2 regions of the Alkalibacterium putridalgicola genome follow, and region 2 is predicted to be linked to the other one. Evidence: a T-box and tRNA genes for the amino acid it is inferred to sense, from the RefSeq annotation. Region 2 holds a T-box; the other holds one or more tRNA genes.
What was found. The T-box of region 2 lies ahead of thrS (threonine--tRNA ligase). A T-box ahead of a tRNA ligase gene usually reads a tRNA of that ligase, here a tRNA-Thr.
Positions count from the first base shown of each region.

Region 1: it has a tRNA-Thr gene. The T-box ahead of thrS (threonine--tRNA ligase) is inferred to sense a tRNA for this amino acid. The anticodon was not compared.

Region 1 is NZ_CP162615.1:140,109-148,869, reverse strand. Features, by position in the region: rRNA gene AB4027_RS00805 (23S ribosomal RNA) at 1-475, opposite strand, end outside; rRNA gene AB4027_RS00800 (16S ribosomal RNA) at 695-2,248, opposite strand; gene AB4027_RS00795 (ThuA domain-containing protein) at 2,740-3,372, opposite strand; tRNA gene AB4027_RS00790 (tRNA-Leu) at 4,006-4,089, opposite strand; tRNA gene AB4027_RS00785 (tRNA-Cys) at 4,109-4,179, opposite strand; tRNA gene AB4027_RS00780 (tRNA-Gln) at 4,194-4,265, opposite strand; tRNA gene AB4027_RS00775 (tRNA-His) at 4,273-4,345, opposite strand; tRNA gene AB4027_RS00770 (tRNA-Trp) at 4,414-4,484, opposite strand; tRNA gene AB4027_RS00765 (tRNA-Tyr) at 4,491-4,571, opposite strand; tRNA gene AB4027_RS00760 (tRNA-Phe) at 4,588-4,660, opposite strand; tRNA gene AB4027_RS00755 (tRNA-Asp) at 4,681-4,753, opposite strand; tRNA gene AB4027_RS00750 (tRNA-Met) at 4,913-4,985, opposite strand; tRNA gene AB4027_RS00745 (tRNA-Ser) at 4,996-5,085, opposite strand; tRNA gene AB4027_RS00740 (tRNA-Glu) at 5,122-5,193, opposite strand; tRNA gene AB4027_RS00735 (tRNA-Ile) at 5,209-5,283, opposite strand; tRNA gene AB4027_RS00730 (tRNA-Gly) at 5,310-5,380, opposite strand; tRNA gene AB4027_RS00725 (tRNA-Asp) at 5,394-5,466, opposite strand; tRNA gene AB4027_RS00720 (tRNA-Met) at 5,627-5,699, opposite strand; tRNA gene AB4027_RS00715 (tRNA-Ile) at 5,720-5,793, opposite strand; tRNA gene AB4027_RS00710 (tRNA-Met) at 5,812-5,885, opposite strand; tRNA gene AB4027_RS00705 (tRNA-Pro) at 5,897-5,970, opposite strand; tRNA gene AB4027_RS00700 (tRNA-Arg) at 5,986-6,059, opposite strand; tRNA gene AB4027_RS00695 (tRNA-Leu) at 6,082-6,167, opposite strand; tRNA gene AB4027_RS00690 (tRNA-Gly) at 6,202-6,273, opposite strand; tRNA gene AB4027_RS00685 (tRNA-Thr) at 6,282-6,354, opposite strand; tRNA gene AB4027_RS00680 (tRNA-Leu) at 6,377-6,458, opposite strand; tRNA gene AB4027_RS00675 (tRNA-Lys) at 6,486-6,558, opposite strand; tRNA gene AB4027_RS00670 (tRNA-Val) at 6,568-6,640, opposite strand; rRNA gene rrf (5S ribosomal RNA) at 6,650-6,765, opposite strand; gene msrA (peptide-methionine (S)-S-oxide reductase MsrA) at 6,904-7,431, opposite strand; gene serS (serine--tRNA ligase) at 7,467-8,741, opposite strand.
Region 2 is NZ_CP162615.1:1,758,292-1,767,052, reverse strand. Features, by position in the region: gene polA (DNA polymerase I) at 1-1,244, shown strand, start outside; gene mutM (DNA-formamidopyrimidine glycosylase) at 1,314-2,153, shown strand; gene coaE (dephospho-CoA kinase) at 2,168-2,758, shown strand; gene nrdR (transcriptional regulator NrdR) at 2,808-3,275, shown strand; gene AB4027_RS08350 (replication initiation and membrane attachment family protein) at 3,295-4,692, shown strand; gene dnaI (primosomal protein DnaI) at 4,692-5,621, shown strand; T-box leader at 5,667-5,892, shown strand; gene thrS (threonine--tRNA ligase) at 5,946-7,877, shown strand; gene infC (translation initiation factor IF-3) at 8,130-8,633, shown strand; gene rpmI (50S ribosomal protein L35) at 8,703-8,761, shown strand, end outside.

The DNA of each region.
Region 1 (8,761 bases), 900 kb from region 2:
AGTATTTAGGCTTGGGAGATGGTCCTCCCGGATTCCGACGGAATTTCTCGTGTTCCGCCGTACTCAGGATCCCGGCTAGGCAAGGTTGAATGTCGCATACGGGGCTTTCACCCTGTCTCGCATAACTTTCCAGTTATTTCTGCTATTCTCGCTTGTCCATGTCGCCAGTCCTACAACCCCAGAAGGCAAGCCTTCTGGTTTGGCCTCTTCCCGTTTCGCTCGCCGCTACTCAGGGAATCGCATTTTGCTTTCTCTTCCTGCAGGTACTGAGATGTTTCAGTTCCCCACGTCTACCTTATCCATAGCTATGTATTCACTATGGATATATCACTTGATGAAAAGTGATGGGTTCCCCCATTCGGAAATCTCCGGATCAAAGCTTACTTACAGCTCCCCGAAGCATATCGGTGTTCGTCCCGTCCTTCATCGGCTCCTAGTGCCAAGGCATCCACCGTGCGCCCTTATTCACTTAACCTGACGGTTAAGGGTAATTATAGCGATGAGAGTTTCGTCTTAAAACAAAACTGTTCTCAATTTCTATTTCTCGGTGTTGTTTCTTAACATTTGTGTTTGTTATAAAATCAACTATCTAGTTTTCAAAGAACAAAGTCTGAAGGAAAAGTATCCCTCAAAACTAAACAAAGTAAAAGCAACCTGTGCAAGGTTCCGTTTGCCCTAATGGCAATATCCTTAGAAAGGAGGTGATCCAGCCGCACCTTCCGATACGGCTACCTTGTTACGACTTCACCCCAATCATCCATCCCACCTTCGGCGGCTGGCTCCCAATAAAGGGTTACCCTACCGACTTCGGGTGTTACAAACTCTCGTGGTGTGACGGGCGGTGTGTACAAGACCCGGGAACGTATTCACCGCGACGTTCTGATTCGCGATTACTAGCGATTCCAGCTTCATGCAGGCGAGTTGCAGCCTGCAATCCGAACTGAGAATGGCTTTAGGAGATTAGCTAAACCTCGCGGTCTCGCAACTCGTTGTACCATCCATTGTAGCACGTGTGTAGCCCAGATCATAAGGGGCATGATGATTTGACGTCATCCCCGCCTTCCTCCGGTTTATCACCGGCAGTCTCGCTAGAGTGCCCAACTGAATGCTGGCAACTAACAATAAGGGTTGCGCTCGTTACGGGACTTAACCCAACATCTCACGACACGAGCTGACGACAACCATGCACCACCTGTCACTCTGTCCCCGAAGGGAAAGCCCAGTTTCCTGGGTGGTCAGAGGATGTCAAGATCTGGTAAGGTTCTTCGCGTTGCTTCGAATTAAACCACATGCTCCACCGCTTGTGCGGGTCCCCGTCAATTCCTTTGAGTTTCAGCCTTGCGGCCGTACTCCCCAGGCGGAGTGCTTAATGCGTTAGCTCCAGCACTGAAGGGCGGAAACCCTCCAACACTTAGCACTCATCGTTTACGGCGTGGACTACCAGGGTATCTAATCCTGTTCGCTCCCCACGCTTTCGAGCCTCAGCGTCAATTACAGACCAGAAAGTCGCCTTCGCCACTGGTGTTCCTCCATATATCTACGCATTTCACCGCTACACATGGAATTCCACTTTCCTCTTCTGCATTCAAGTCTTCCAGTTTCCAATGACCATCCACGGTTGAGCCGTGGGCTTTCACATCAGACTTAAAAGACCGCCTGCGCTCGCTTTACGCCCAATAAATCCGGACAACGCTTGTCACCTACGTATTACCGCGGCTGCTGGCACGTAGTTAGCCGTGACTTTCTGGTTAGATACCGTCAAGGAGGTGCCAGTTACTACACCTCTTGTTCTTCTCTAACAACAGAGCTTTACGATCCGAAGACCTTCTTCACTCACGCGGCATTGCTCCATCAGGCTTTCGCCCATTGTGGAAGATTCCCTACTGCTGCCTCCCGTAGGAGTCTGGGCCGTGTCTCAGTCCCAGTGTGGCCGATCACCCTCTCAGGTCGGCTACGTATCACTGCCTTGGTAAGCCATTACCTTACCAACTAGCTAATACGCCGCGGGGCCATCCATAAGCGATAGCCGAAGCCATCTTTAATGATCTAAGCATGCGCTATGATCACCTATGCGGTATTAGCACCCGTTTCCGGATGTTATCCCCCTCTTATGGGCAGGTTCCCCACGTGTTACTCACCCGTTCGCCACTCTTCCGCACTCTGCAAGCAGAGTGCTTCATCGTTCGACTTGCATGTATTAGGCATGCCGCCAGCGTTCGTCCTGAGCCAGGATCAAACTCTCATTTTGGTAGTTTGAAATAGCTCAATTTAAATAGTGTGAGTTAAACATGTTAACTCGTTTGTGTTGTCCTGATCCGATAAATCGGATCGAAGACCCCTGCACATTTGGTTGTTTTACTTTGTTCAGTTTTCAAAGATCTCATTCATTCAGACGTTGACGACGTTTCGTGTCAACTCATATAATATTACAGGCTTTCGCTTGGATTGTCAAGAACTTTTCGAAATTCTTTTTCACTCATTTGACTGAGTGATCTGACGATCTAAAAAGCACTGCGTCGCTTTAAATCAGCAACACAAATAACTATACCAGTATTTGCTTTACACGTCAATGCTTTTATTCTATTTTATTGATTTTTTATTCTGATGTATTCCTTGTACAGGCTAAAACACCCACTTGTCAACGATTCTCCATTAAAATTCTTCCATATATCATGATCACGAGATATAACGATACACTCTTTCATGTTCCTGCCTAGTTACTATAGAAGGTTCTTCACCTTATTTAAACCATCTAATAACAGTACTTAGGTCTCTTTGTACAGATACGTTCATCAAGCCTTCCTCGTTATGTGCCGGAATGTAGCAGCAGATTTTCCCTTTACCATAACTTCTTGTCCATCCTGCGTCGGAAACCCCATAGGTTGATAGAGATTCTAAAAAATAAGTATTCTTCTCGACCCTTTCAATAAAATAATGTTCGTCCATTATAGCAAACGACGCTTTTTCATGACTTAATACGTGATCGTTTTTATAGTCATATCTTACCTTTAGATGATCATCAGGGTGATGTGTGAAACATCCACCCAGCATACTGACATAACCCTTATTTTCTTCATACCCTGCCAGACCTGAATGCCAGGCGAACCAGTTTCCGCCTTGTTTTACATAGTCGATGATTTGACGCTCTACAGATTCAGTTAACCATTTCTTATCTGGATCTCTTTCTGGATCCAGCCTGTTCTCTGAGGCTACTATCACCAAGTCCGGTTTTTCTCTTAACTTATCCACTAGCTCCAGACGACTGGCATACACTAATTCAATACCCTCTATTTCTCTGACAGCATCAGAAAGAGCGTTTTTCAACAGAGATTCCTTATGATAAAAATCCCCCAGCACTGCTACAATCTTCATTCCATGATCTCCTTTCAAGTTTTCCGGTACATTTCACTTCTTTTATCCACAGCACTAACTTCTCTTTTACTCCTACTTGGCTTAAGCCACACTTCTTGGTCTATACATATTTACAGACTTTTTTTACTCATCTAATGGATGTTCCAGTATGATCTGACATCATTCGCATGTCACAGTACAGTTCCTCTATTACAATAAAAGGCTATTTGCATATAAGGATCTTGCTTTAACGCACCAGCTAGAGGCGCCCATCATAACTCGTTTATCCACTTTTCAATATCAAAATACAGTTACGGAACGCTGCGCTTATCCCGGGGAACATCCTGGTCTCCCATCGCCTTTCATTTACTAACCATGATCTTATTGATTTAGTCACCTGTTAGCTTACCGATCACTAAACAGAAGAACATTACCACCCCGCAGAGGAACAACTTTTCCTGTTTTCGTGATAAAGGTACTATCCAGTCTTCAATACTATCCTGTTGTCGTCTGCTCCTCACATAACGATTTTACCATAATCAAATATGACTCTTTTAGTCATAGGCATCATACCCTCATCCAACTGACACTTCCAGGAACAACAAAAAGCTGATACATCTCTATAAAGAGACATATCAGCTTTTTCGTGATTTATACCGGCGGCCGGAGTCGAACCGGCACGCCCTAATGGGCACTGGATTTTGAGTCCAGCGCGTCTACCAATTCCGCCACGCCGGCATTATTTCAAATGAAGATAAGGCGGTAACCGGATTTGAACCGGTGATGAAGGTTTTGCAGACCTCTGCCTTACCACTTGGCTATACCGCCATTATTAAATTTAACTGGGCTACTAGGATTCGAACCTAGGAATGACAGGATCAAAACCTGCTGCCTTACCGCTTGGCTATAGCCCAATAAAAGGGCGACTGATGGGGTTCGAACCCACGCATGCCGAGACCACAACCCGGTGCGTTAACCACTTCGCCACAGTCGCCATATTACCATTTCCAATAAATAGTATAGCACAAATAACTAAAGTATTCATTATTCAATTTATTGAAACAGGGGTAGTAGGAATCGAACCCACATCGATGGTTTTGGAGACCATAGTTTTACCATTAAACTATACCCCTAACTAATGGAGGGAGTAGGATTTGAACCTACGAACCCGAAGGAACGGATTTACAGTCCGCTGCGTTTGGCCACTTCGCTATCCCTCCAGAATATTAAGTTGAATGGCGCAGGACAGAGTCGAACTGCCGACACACGGAGCTTCAATCCGTTGCTCTACCAACTGAGCTACTGCGCCAAAGAGTAATCATAAAGCGACGGTCCCGACGGGAATCGAACCCGCGATCTCCTGCGTGACAGGCAGGCGTGATAACCGCTACACTACGGGACCAGTTGAAATGATTTGATTCAGACACACTGCAGTCTTACGACTGAGTGTACCATGCTTGTAAGCTTCTAAAGAAGCAACAATCTCATTAATGAGATACGGCAAGCTGAAGCTTGCGTATACCATGTCTGTACGCAGCTAAAGCAACTACAGCCATGGCAATTGCGGAGGCAGGACTCGAACCTGCGACCTCCGGGTTATGAGCCCGACGAGCTGCCAACTGCTCTACCCCGCGATAATAAAAGAGGAGGATGTGGGATTCGAACCCACGCGCGCTTTGACACGCCTGACGGTTTTCAAGACCGTTCCCTTAAGCCGGACTTGGGTAATCCTCCGTTATACTATTAAACAACACATTTTGTGCTGCATCATGACCCCTACGGGATTCGAACCCGTGTTACCGCCGTGAAAGGGCGGTGTCTTAACCGCTTGACCAAGGGGCCTTTTATTTGTTTCTATGGGCCTAAGTGGACTCGAACCACCGACCTCACGCTTATCAGGCGTGCGCTCTAACCGGACTGAGCTATAGGCCCTAAAAATTCTTATACATTTTGTATAAAGCGGGTGAGGAGAATCGAACTCCCGACATCAGCTTGGAAGGCTGGGGTTTTACCACTAAACTACACCCGCATAACTTTTTAAACGGTCCCGACGGGAATCGAACCCGCGATCTCCTGCGTGACAGGCAGGCGTGATAACCGCTACACTACGGGACCAGTTGAAATGATTTGATTCAGACACACTGCAGTCTTACGCTCGAGTGTACCATGCTTGTAAGCTTCTAAAGAAGCAACAAACTCATTAATGAGATACGACAAGCTGAAGCTTGCCGTATACCATGTCTGTACGTAGCTAAAGCAACTACAGCCATGGCAATTGCGGAGGCAGGACTCGAACCTGCGACCTCCGGGTTATGAGCCCGACGAGCTGCCAACTGCTCTACCCCGCGATAATAGTAAATGATTAATATGGACCTTGCAGGACTCGAACCTGCGACCGAACGGTTATGAGCCGTTTGCTCTAACCAACTGAGCTAAAGGTCCGTTAATCAGCATTATTTATAGCGGCGGAGGGAATCGAACCCACGACCTCACGGGTATGAACCGTACGCTCTAGCCAGCTGAGCTACACCGCCATTTTAATACATCGGGAAGACAGGATTCGAACCTGCGACCCCCTGGTCCCAAACCAGGTGCTCTACCAAGCTGAGCTACTTCCCGCGCTTTTTTGTTACATGCACCCTAGAGGACTTGAACCTCTAACCGCCTGATTCGTAGTCAGGTACTCTATCCAATTGAGCTAAGGGTGCGTTATCTATTGATCATAGATGATGCCGAGGGCCGGAGTCGAACCGGCACGGAGAAAACTCTCCGCAGGATTTTAAGTCCTGTGCGTCTACCAATTCCGCCACCCCGGCCTGGAGCTGTATTGAGACCAATATGAAATTGGAAAGCGGAAGACGGGATTCGAACCCGCGACCCCCACCTTGGCAAGGTGATGTTCTACCACTGAACTACTTCCGCAAAACAAGTGCCGGCTAAAGGAGTTGAACCCTCGACCCACTGATTACAAATCAGTTGCTCTACCAACTGAGCTAAGCCGGCTTGATAAATTAATATGAAGCAATGCGGATGGAGGGACTTGAACCCCCACGCCGTGAAGCGCTAGATCCTAAATCTAGTGCGTCTGCCAATTCCGCCACATCCGCATATATAAAGGTTTAACTTTATATATATGAGCCGTGCTGGGCTCGAACCAGCGACCCTCTGATTAAAAGTCAGATGCTCTACCAACTGAGCTAACGGCTCTAAAGGCAATGGAGGTTAACGGGCTCGAACCGCTGACCCTCTGCTTGTAAGGCAGATGCTCTCCCAACTGAGCTAAACCTCCGAATATACTGCATAGCAATGTCCTGCTTTCACAAAGGGAAACCCTTCACTATCCTCGGCGCTGAGAAGCTTAACTACTGTGTTCGAAATGGAAACAGGTGGGTCCTTCTCGCCATTATCACTATACATTATATTTTTTGAATTGCTGAAACAATTACTTCAGCAACTCTTATATCATACAAAGATATTCCTTCTTTGTCAACTATATTTTTAATATTTTTAAAAATAATCGACAAAGAAGGTGTTATCTTATGGTTTTCTTATTTAATTTCCCCAGTGTCTACTTATAAACCCGGCTCTCCCGGAACCTACACTATACCTTTTGTAATGAGCTGATTCTTTCTTGTAATAATCCTGATGATAATCTTCAGCCGGATAGAACGGTTCGGCTTCTTCTATCTGAGTGAGGATCGGATCATCAAATTTTCCGCTTTGTTCTAATTCTCTTTTTGATTCTTCAGCCACTTCTTTTTGATGCGTATTCAAATAGAAAATAACCGGTCTATAGGAGTCGCCTCTGTCCGCAAACTGCCCGCCCGCATCGGTTGGGTCTGTTTGTCGCCAGTAAATTTCTACCAGTTCCCTGTAAGAGATCTTGTCCGGATCATAAACGATTTCCACCGCTTCCGTATGACCTGTCCGCCCGCTGGTCACTTGCCGGTAGGTAGGTTTTTCAACATGTCCGCCTGTGTAGCCTGAAGTGATCGAAATGATACCTGGTAATGAATCAAAAGGCTGGACCATACACCAGAAACAACCACCCGCGAATATTGCTCTTTGTTCATTAACCATTTACATTCTCCTTTACTGCTGTTCCTTGGGTTGACTTAACGGATTTCGGTAACGCCACCCATATACGGTACGAGAGCTTCCGGTATTTTGATGCTGCCGTCAGCCTGCTGATAGTTTTCCATGATGGCTGCAACTGTTCGACCTACAGCCAATCCCGAGCCGTTCAAGGTGTGTACATATTCTATTTTACCATCTGATTCTTTTCTGTATCTAATCATAGCTCTTCGCGCCTGGAAATCTTCTGTGTTTGAACATGAGCTGATTTCTCTATAGGTGTCCTGAGCCGGGATCCAAACTTCCAGATCATAGGTTTTCGCTGCTGCAAAGCCGGTATCACCTGTTGAAAGCAGCACGACGCGGTAAGGAAGACCTAGCCTCTTGAGGATCGCTTCAGCGTTATTGGTCATTTTCTCAAGTTCATCATAGGACTCTTCCGGCTTGGCAAACTTGACCATTTCTACTTTATTGAACTGATGCAGTCGGATCAGTCCGCGCGTATCTCTGCCGGCACTTCCGGCTTCTGAACGGAATGACGGAGACAGAGCCGTAAAGTATTTGGGCAGGTCTTTCTCTTCAAGGATCTCATTCTGATAGTAGTTCGTCAAAGGCACTTCTGCTGTCGGGATCAGTGTCAGCGGGTGATTTTTGATTTGGAATACATCTTCCTTGAATTTAGGGAACTGACCTGTTCCGTATAAGGCATTATCATTTGCCAGATAAGGCGGGATGATTTCTTCATAGCCGTGTTCCGTCGTATGCATATCCAGCATGAAGTTATACAGCGCTCTCTCTAAGCGAGCACCTAATCCTTTATAGTAAAGGAAGCGGCTGCGGGCTACTTTCGCACCGCGTTCAAAGTCCAGGATACCTAAGTCTGCACCTAAGTCCCAGTGCGGTTTCGGCTCGAAGTCAAAAGCATTCGGTTCTCCCCATTTGCGTACTTCCACATTGGATTCTTCATCTTCACCGACTGGGAGTGAGGAATGGGGAAGGTTCGGCAAGCCAGCTGCTATCTCATTGACTTGTTCTTCCAGTTCCTCCAGATCGGCATCGATCGTTTTTATCTGCCCGCCGACTTCCTGCATGGCCGCTATCGTCTCTGATGCATCTTCTTTATTTCGTTTCTTTTCTGCGATCTGTGCAGAAACATCGTTGCGGTGTTTCTTTAATTTTTCGGATTCTTGGATGAGCTCTCTTCTTTTTTCGTCTAACGCTTTCAGGTTATCCAATTCTTCCGCTGCCACGCCTCGCGTCTGCAGGCGTTTTTTAGTTGTTTCAAAGTCATTGCGGATACGTTTGATATCTATCATGTCTTCTCCTTCTTTCCTGT
Region 2 (8,761 bases):
AACTGAAAGAAAACGAACAGGAAGATCTACTGAAGAAAATGGAGCTGCCGCTTGCCATGGTGCTCGCAGAAATGGAGATTCAAGGGATTACAGCAGATGCTGAGCGACTGGAAAAAATGAAAGGTGAGTTCCAGGAAACCCTTGATAGAGTCGAAAAGCAGATATTTAAAGAGGCTGGAGAAGAATTTAATATCAATTCACCCAAACAGTTGAGTGTGATTCTCTTTGAGAAAATGGGATATCCAGTGATCAAAAAAACGAAAACAGGCTATTCAACCGCTCAGGATGTCCTTGAGAAATTGAGAGACCAGGCACCGATCGTTGAGTATATTCTGGAATATCGTCAGATTTCTAAAATTCAATCGACCTATATCGAAGGTCTCTTGAAAGTGATCGACCCGGAAACGAGCAAGATACACACCCGTTACCTGCAGACTGTTGCGCGGACCGGCCGGTTGAGTTCGGTGGATCCTAACCTGCAGAACATACCGATCCGACTGGAAGAGGGCAGGAAAATCCGTCAGGCCTTTGTGCCTAGAGAAAAAGGGTGGAAAATATACGCTTCCGATTATTCTCAGATCGAGCTGCGCATTCTGGCACATATTTCAGAAGACGAGCATTTCATCAAAGCCTTTAATGATGACGAGGATATTCATACCACGACTGCTATGCGAGTATTTGATGTGGATGATGCTTCAAAGATCACTCCCAACATGCGTCGTGACGCAAAAGCCGTGAATTTTGGTATCGTCTATGGCATCAGTGACTATGGTTTGTCACAGAATCTGAACATCACGAGGAAAGAAGCAAAAGAGTATATCGACACCTATTTTGAACGTTTTCCTGGCGTGAAGACATTCATAGATGAAATAATCCGTCAGGCCAAGGAACAAGGCTATGTCGAGACGCTGTTCCATCGCCGACGCTATCTGCCGGATATCAATTCAAGGAATTTCAATTTACGTTCCTTTGCTGAGCGTACCGCTATGAACACACCTATACAGGGAAGCGCTGCGGATATACTGAAAATGGCAATGATCGAAATGAATAAACGGATCAAAGAAGAAAAGATGCAGGCGACGATGCTTCTGCAGGTCCACGATGAACTGATATTTGAAGTGCCTGAAGCCGAGATCGAAAAACTGGAAAAACTTGTAGAAGAAGTTATGGAAAATACAGTACAGCTCTCTGTGCCTTTGAAGGTCGATAGCAGTTATGGAGACAGCTGGTACGACGCAAAATGATAAAGATAAGAAGCGGGATCGATTCCCGCTTCTTTTATTGAATTTAACACTAGAGAAAGAGTTGAAAATATGCCTGAATTACCCGAAGTGGAAAATGTTCGAAACGGATTAAAAAAGCTGATCATCGGCAAAAGGATCGTCAATACCCGAGTACTGTGGGATAATATAATTAAAGATCCTCAGGTTTCTGAATTTCAGCAGAGGATACAGGGACAGAAAATCGAGGACATCCGCCGTCGAGGCAAGTTTTTATTGTTTGTCTTGAGTCGTGACGTTCTGATCAGTCATTTGAGGATGGAAGGGAAGTACCGTCTGGAAAGACCTGAAGTCCCCTTGACTAAGCATACACACGTCGTCTTTGAACTTGACAGCGGGGAAGAATTGAGATATCTGGATGTAAGGAAATTCGGTAAGATGAGTCTAGTTGAAAAAGCTGACTTGGAGTTGCATCCATCGATGAAAGATCTGGGCCCTGAACCCACAGATGATACTTTGGAAACAGCCTATTTAATAAACGCTTTGAAAAAAACGGAGCGTCCCATAAAAGCCTGTCTGCTTGATCAGAAGATCGTAGTGGGAATAGGTAATATATACGCTGATGAAATCCTTTATGATGCTTATATCCATCCAGAAAGAAAAGGAAATGAACTGAATGAAAGTGAAATCAAGCGACTGAGAGCTTCGATCATCAGTATCATGAACAAAGCCGTCGAAAAAGGTGGAACGACCATCCGTACGTATTCAAATGCTTATGGAGATGAGGGCAGTTACCAGAATTATCTTTCGGTTTATGGAAAAACCGAAGAAGTGTGTCCGCGATGTCAGCATACGATTAGAAAAATCAAAGTTGGCCAGCGGGGGACTCATTATTGTCCGCAGTGCCAAAAAGCAGGGAGTGACAAGCCATAGCACACGTATTAGGATTGACGGGAGGCATTGCCAGCGGGAAATCCACAGTCAGTCGTTATTTGAAAGAATCAGGTTTTCCTGTCATTGATGCGGATGTGATCGCCCGAGAAGTCATGGAACCGGGAGAACCTGCCTATTTAAAAGTCATTGAATGCTTTGGCCGGGAGATCCTGAACAAGGACCGGTCCATAGATAGAAAGACATTAGGGGATATCGTTTTTAATGACAGCAAGAAGCTGCAGCAGCTCAATACGCTTGTTCAAAAAGAGATCTTCACTGAAATAATGAAGAAGAAGAGTGAATTGAGTGCAGATGAACATAAACTGATCGTTCTTGACATCCCCCTTTTGTATGAGGCCGGTTATGATAAGGCAGTGGATGAAGTCATGGTGGTGTATGTGGATTATTCAACCCAATTAAGTCGATTGAAGAAACGAGATCAGCTGACAGAATCAGCCGCTGTTAGACGCATAGAAGCGCAGGAACCATTAAAATCAAAAAAAGACAAAGCGGATGTCGTCATCGACAACAGTGGAACACGCGAGCAGACCAAGCGGCAGATCGATGACTGGTTGACAAAAAATGACTATTCGTCACCACTTTAGTCATATGGTATAATAAGCATAAGAAATCCAAAGTAAAGGGCTGAAATATATGCATTGTCCAAGATGTCAGCACAATGGAAGCAGAGTGATAGACAGTCGACCGGCTGACGACGGCCGGGCTATCAGAAGACGACGTGAATGTGAGAACTGCTCGTTTAGATTTACTACATTTGAGAGAATCGAACAAAGTGCTATTCTAGTTGTCAAAAAGAATGGCAACCGTGAAGAATTCAGCAGAGAAAAATTGCTCAGAGGTATTAGACGAGCATGTGAAAAACGACCAGTGACAGCAGAAGATCAGGAAAATGTCGTAAACAAAGTAGAGCGGAAGATCCGTGATTTAGGACTTAGTGAGGTTCCATCAACAAAAATCGGAGAATTTGTCATGGAAGAACTTGTCGATTTGGATGATGTCGCCTATATTCGTTTTGCAAGTGTTTACCGTCAGTTCAAAGACATTGAAGTCTTCATGCAGGAGATGAAGGAACTGGAGAAAAAGAGAAAAGATAAAGAGTAAGTGAAAGGATAAACACATAATGAGTTACCCATGGAAAAATCTTCGCCCGAAAGATAGTCTGATACTGACAAAGTCAGACATTTTATCTGATTTAAATGTATCCACTGTTCTTTCTTTGTATCAGCCTTTAATGGGCGTGCAGGCAGCAAGTCTGTATCTGCTGATCAAGGAGTATCTGGATACATCTGAGGTCAGAGAATTGACCCTGTCAGATGTCATCACTCAACTGGATATAGGCCTGCGGGAATATTATGAGTCACGGATCAAACTTGAAGCCTATGGCTTGCTGAAAGTCTACAAGCATAAGGAGAATGAAGAGACTTATTTATTAAATATCGAAGCCCCCCTGCATCCGAAGCAGTTCTTCCAGGACACGATGTTGAGAATGCTGCTTACTGAAAAAGTGGGAGAACGTCTCGTTTCTGAATTAAAGAAAAAATACATTAAAACGGCTCATTCAACAGATCGATACCAGGAAATAACAAAGTCTTTCCATGAAGTGGTCCATTTCAATATGGAAAACTATACTGAAACATTTAATTCTATCGATATACCCAGTCAAACGACTAAACGCTCTCTGGTGGACGATGTATTAAAAGACAGTGATTTTGACTGGGACTTTTTCATGTCGGGATTAAACAAACATTTTATCCGTTCCAGATCACTTACCCCTGATATCAAAAAACTGATCGAGACCTTTCATTCGATCTACGCTATCAATGAACTGGATATGCAGAAATTCGTCATGGAATCGGCAGATATTACTTCTGGAGAAGTCAGTGAAAAAAATCTGACCCGCATTATCCATAATCATTTTTTAGGTAAATCGAAACAACTTAAATCATCTTCTCAAGGAAGCCTGGATGACGGGAGAAGAGCGCAGGAACTGCAAGCGAAAGGATTTAAAAGGGAAGAAATCGAAGTCGTCTTACATGCTGAAAAGACACAGCCCTATGCATACTTGAAATCCATCAAACAGCAAAAAGGCGGTTATGTCACGTCAAATGAAACGTGGCTGTTGAAGGAACTGGTCGAACAGGCCCCGTTATCCACAGCTGTGATCAATATATTGATGAATTATATACTGGTCGTGAAAAACGCTCCGATGCTGGAGAAAAATCTAGCCAGTAAAATTGCCAATGACTGGGCTCAGAATAAAGTGAGTTCGCCCGAAGAGGCTATGCTGAAAGTGAAGGAATTATACGATTCGGTCCGGGATAAAAGCAGTCAGAAACAATCCCGGCCTAAGACCAGCTACAAATCGGGCTATAAATCTTCTGCCAGCAGTAGAAAAGAAACCTTACCCTCATGGGCTAAGGAAGCTCAGCAGACTGATGAAAAACTAAGCACAGAAGAAGAAGAAGCCTTCAGAGAAAAATTGAGAAGAATCCGAAAACAGAAAAGTGGTGACCAATAATGGAAAGTCTCAAAAGTCAACTGGAAAAGATGATGGATGCCAGCAAACTGAATCAGACTTACAGAGATATCATGAAAAATCAGGTATTCACCGATCCTGACGTCCGTGAATTCCTGGCAGCAAATAAAGAGCTTCTGGATAAAACAGCGATCGAAAGAAGTGCCTCCAAACTTTATGAATTCGTTTCTGAAAAGCAGAAAGCAGAAAACATGAGCGGAGGTCTTGCTCCAGGGTATGAGCCAAAGCTTATCCTGAACAATCATCGAATCGATGTAACGTATGAACCGACACCTGAACTGATCAGCAGGCGCTCAAAAGAGAGGATCATGAATCGAATAAACTCTGTATTCATGCCCAAAGACTTAAAAACAGCTTCTTTTGAATCCTTTGAAGTAACGAAAAAAAGACAGGCGGCTGTAGAAAAAGCGATGATGTTTATTTCATCATATATTAATAATCCCAAGGCTTTTCACAAAGGCTTGTATTTACACGGAGCATTCGGTGTAGGGAAAACATACCTGCTGGGAGCCATCGCTCATGAACTATCCGAAGAGGGACACCCATCGACGATCGTACACTTCCCAACGTTCGCTGTGGAAATGAAAAATTCGATAGGAAAAAACACAACGGAAGACAAACTGGACAGTTTCAAGCGAGCAAAGATCCTGATGATCGATGATATTGGAGCAGACTCCATGTCTTCGTGGATCAGAGATGATATCCTTGGTGTCATCCTTCAATACCGTATGCAGCAGGAACTCCCGACTTTCTTCACGTCTAATTTTGATATGGATCAGCTGGAAAACGAACACCTGACTTTTTCACAGCGTGGAGAAAACGAACCGCTGAAGGCGAAGCGTATCATGGAAAGAATCAGATTCCTGGCTGAAGAAGTAGAGATGTCCGGAGAAAACAGAAGACATAAATAGGGTGGGAGTATTGTAAAACGAATGAACTTATGATACGATCATTACAATAAAACGAAGAGAAAGACAGCTGTGACAGCATAGCTTTTCAGAGAGAGAATGACTGCTGGGACATTCTTAAGACTAACTGCCGCAGACCCCTTTCGAGTACTATTTTGAATCCTGAGTAAAAATAGTCGCAGCCTCAGCGTTATCGAGTAATGAAGATAGAAAGTACACGTGTACTTTTCTATAAATTTTGGGTGGAACCGCGTATGATTCTGACGTCCCATTGAATGAGGTAAACTTATTCAATGGGACGTTTTTTATATATAAGGAGGAATAAAAATGGTCGAACAAATCAATGTCACACTGCCTGACGGTACAGTTAAAGAAGTGGAACAGGGCTCAACACCGAAAGATATAGCCGGGAGTATTGCCAAGTCTTTAGAAAAGAAGGGGCTGGCCGCCAAATGGAATGGTGAACTCATAGACTTCAGCCGTTCTTTAGACGAAGACGGGATGCTCGAGATCATCACACAAGATCATGAAGATGCCTTGTCAGTCCTTCGCCATTCAACAGCTCATCTGATGGCCCAGGCCATCAAGCGCCTGTATCCGGATGCGAAATTTGGCGTAGGTCCAGCTATCGAGAATGGTTTTTACTATGATACAGATACGAGCGAACCGATCACAGACGAAGATTTAGGTAAGATCGAAGATGAAATGATGGCAATCGTCAAAGAGAATCTTCCTATCGTAAGAAAAGAAATCAGCAGGGAAGAGGCATTAGAATTTTTTAAAAATGATCCATATAAAACGGAACTGATCAATGACTTGCCGGAAGATGAAGTCATCTCGATTTACGTACAAGGTGAGTTTGCCGATCTCTGCCGTGGGGTGCATGTTCCGTCGACGGGACGGATCCAGGTCTTTAAACTTCTTTCTCTGGCAGGCGCCTACTGGAGAGGTAATTCAGATAATAAAATGATGCAGCGCGTCTACGGTACTGCCTTTTTTGATAAAAAAGCACTGAAAGAATATCTGAAGATGCGTGAAGAAGCGAAGCAGAGAGACCACCGCAAACTGGGTAAAGAGCTGGACCTGTTTATGCTCAATCCGGAAGTCGGTTCTGGTCTGCCTTTCTGGCTGCCTAAAGGGGCAACGATCAGACGTATCATCGAGCGGTACATTACAGATAAAGAAATCAATCTTGGATATGAACATGTCTACACACCGATTATGGCCAACGTGGATTTCTATAAAAAATCAGGTCACTGGGATCACTATCATGAAGACATGTTTCCGCCGATGGACATGGGTGATGGAGAAATGCTTGTCCTGCGTCCAATGAACTGTCCACATCACATGATGGTCTTTAAAAATGATGTTCGCAGTTACCGAGACTTGCCTATCCGAATTGCCGAACTTGGTCAGATGCACCGTTATGAAAAGAGTGGGGCGCTATCCGGTCTGCAGCGAGTACGTGAAATGACCCTGAACGATGCGCATGTCTTTGTCCGTCCAGATCAGATCAAGGAAGAATTCAGACGTGTGGTCAATTTGATGCTGGCTGTATACGAAGATTTCGATATAACGGACTATCGTTTCCGCCTGAGTTATCGTGATCCTGAGAATACTGAAAAGTATTTCGACGACGATGCCATGTGGCTGAAAGCAGAATCCATGCTGAAAGATACTCTGGACGAAATGGGTCTGGAATACTTTGAAGCCATGGGAGAAGCTGCCTTTTACGGTCCTAAACTCGATGTACAGGTGAAAACAGCTTTAGGCACAGAAGAAACATTGTCCACCGTTCAGCTGGACTTCCTGCTCCCTGAACGCTTTGATCTGACATATGTCGGGGAAGATGGCCAGGACAATCACCGTCCAGTCGTTATCCACAGAGGGATCGTTTCGACAATGGAACGTTTTGTGGCTTACCTGATCGAACGTTACAAAGGGGCATTCCCTACTTGGCTGGCACCAGTCCAGGCTAAAATCATTCCTGTTAATCTGGATATCCACGGCGACTATGCCAAAGACCTGCAGGAAAAATTGTCATTACAAGGTCTGCGTGTGGAAGTAGATATGCGTAATGAGAAAATGGGTTATAAAATAAGAGAAGCTCAGACACTCAAGGTCCCTTATCAGCTTGTCATTGGTGACAATGAGATGGAAGAGGGCACGATTGCTGTACGTAGTTATGGTGAGAAGAAAACAGAGACTGTCGCATTGGATGCATTCATTGAGAAACTGAAAACAGAAGGTAAAAAATGAAGAGTTAAATAATGATTTGACAACACAGATCATTGATGGTATTATTAGAAAGTTGAGAAAACAAAGCAGAAGCCCCCGCTTCTCGCCTAAGTGATGCAAATCTCTGGGCAGATATGAACGTATATATAATTAAACGCAATGACTTGTGTTTTTATGCGGAGATAAGGCGGGATTTCTATAGCTAATAGAAATGTCGTCTTTTTCTGTGTTTTTCTCGCAAATACTTTGGAGGTGACCACCATAGCTAAAGACATGATTGTCAACGATCGTATTCGCGCTAATGAGGTACGGTTGATAGGTAAAGACGGTGAACAGATAGGAGTCATTTCACGTAACGAAGCATTGAGATTAGCAGAAGATGCCAGTATGGACCTGGTTCTTGTTTCTCCTAATGCTAAACCCCCAGTGGCTCGTATAATGGATTACGGAAAATATCGCTATGAACAACAGAAAAAAGAACGTGAAGCAAGAAAAAATCAGAAAATCGTCAATGTTAAAGAGATTCGTTTGAGCCCAACCATTGATGACCACGATTTCAACACTAAATTGCGTAACGCTCGTAAATTCTTGGATAAAGGCGATAAAGTAAAAGTTTCTATTCGTTTTAGAGGTCGAGCTATTACTCATAAGGAAATTGGACGTGAAGTATTAGAACGTATGGCGGAAGAAACATCTGATATTTCACAAGTTGAATCTAAAGCTAAAATGGATGGCCGCAGCATGTTCTTGATGCTCGCACCGAAAAGTGAGAAGTAATAAGCAATAGAATCATCACTTTATGATTCTGCTTAAAATTTTAGAGAAGAGTATTGGAGGAAAAGTATAATGCCTAAGCAAAAAACGCATAGAGGATCAGCAAAACGTTTCAAAAGAACAGGTTCTGG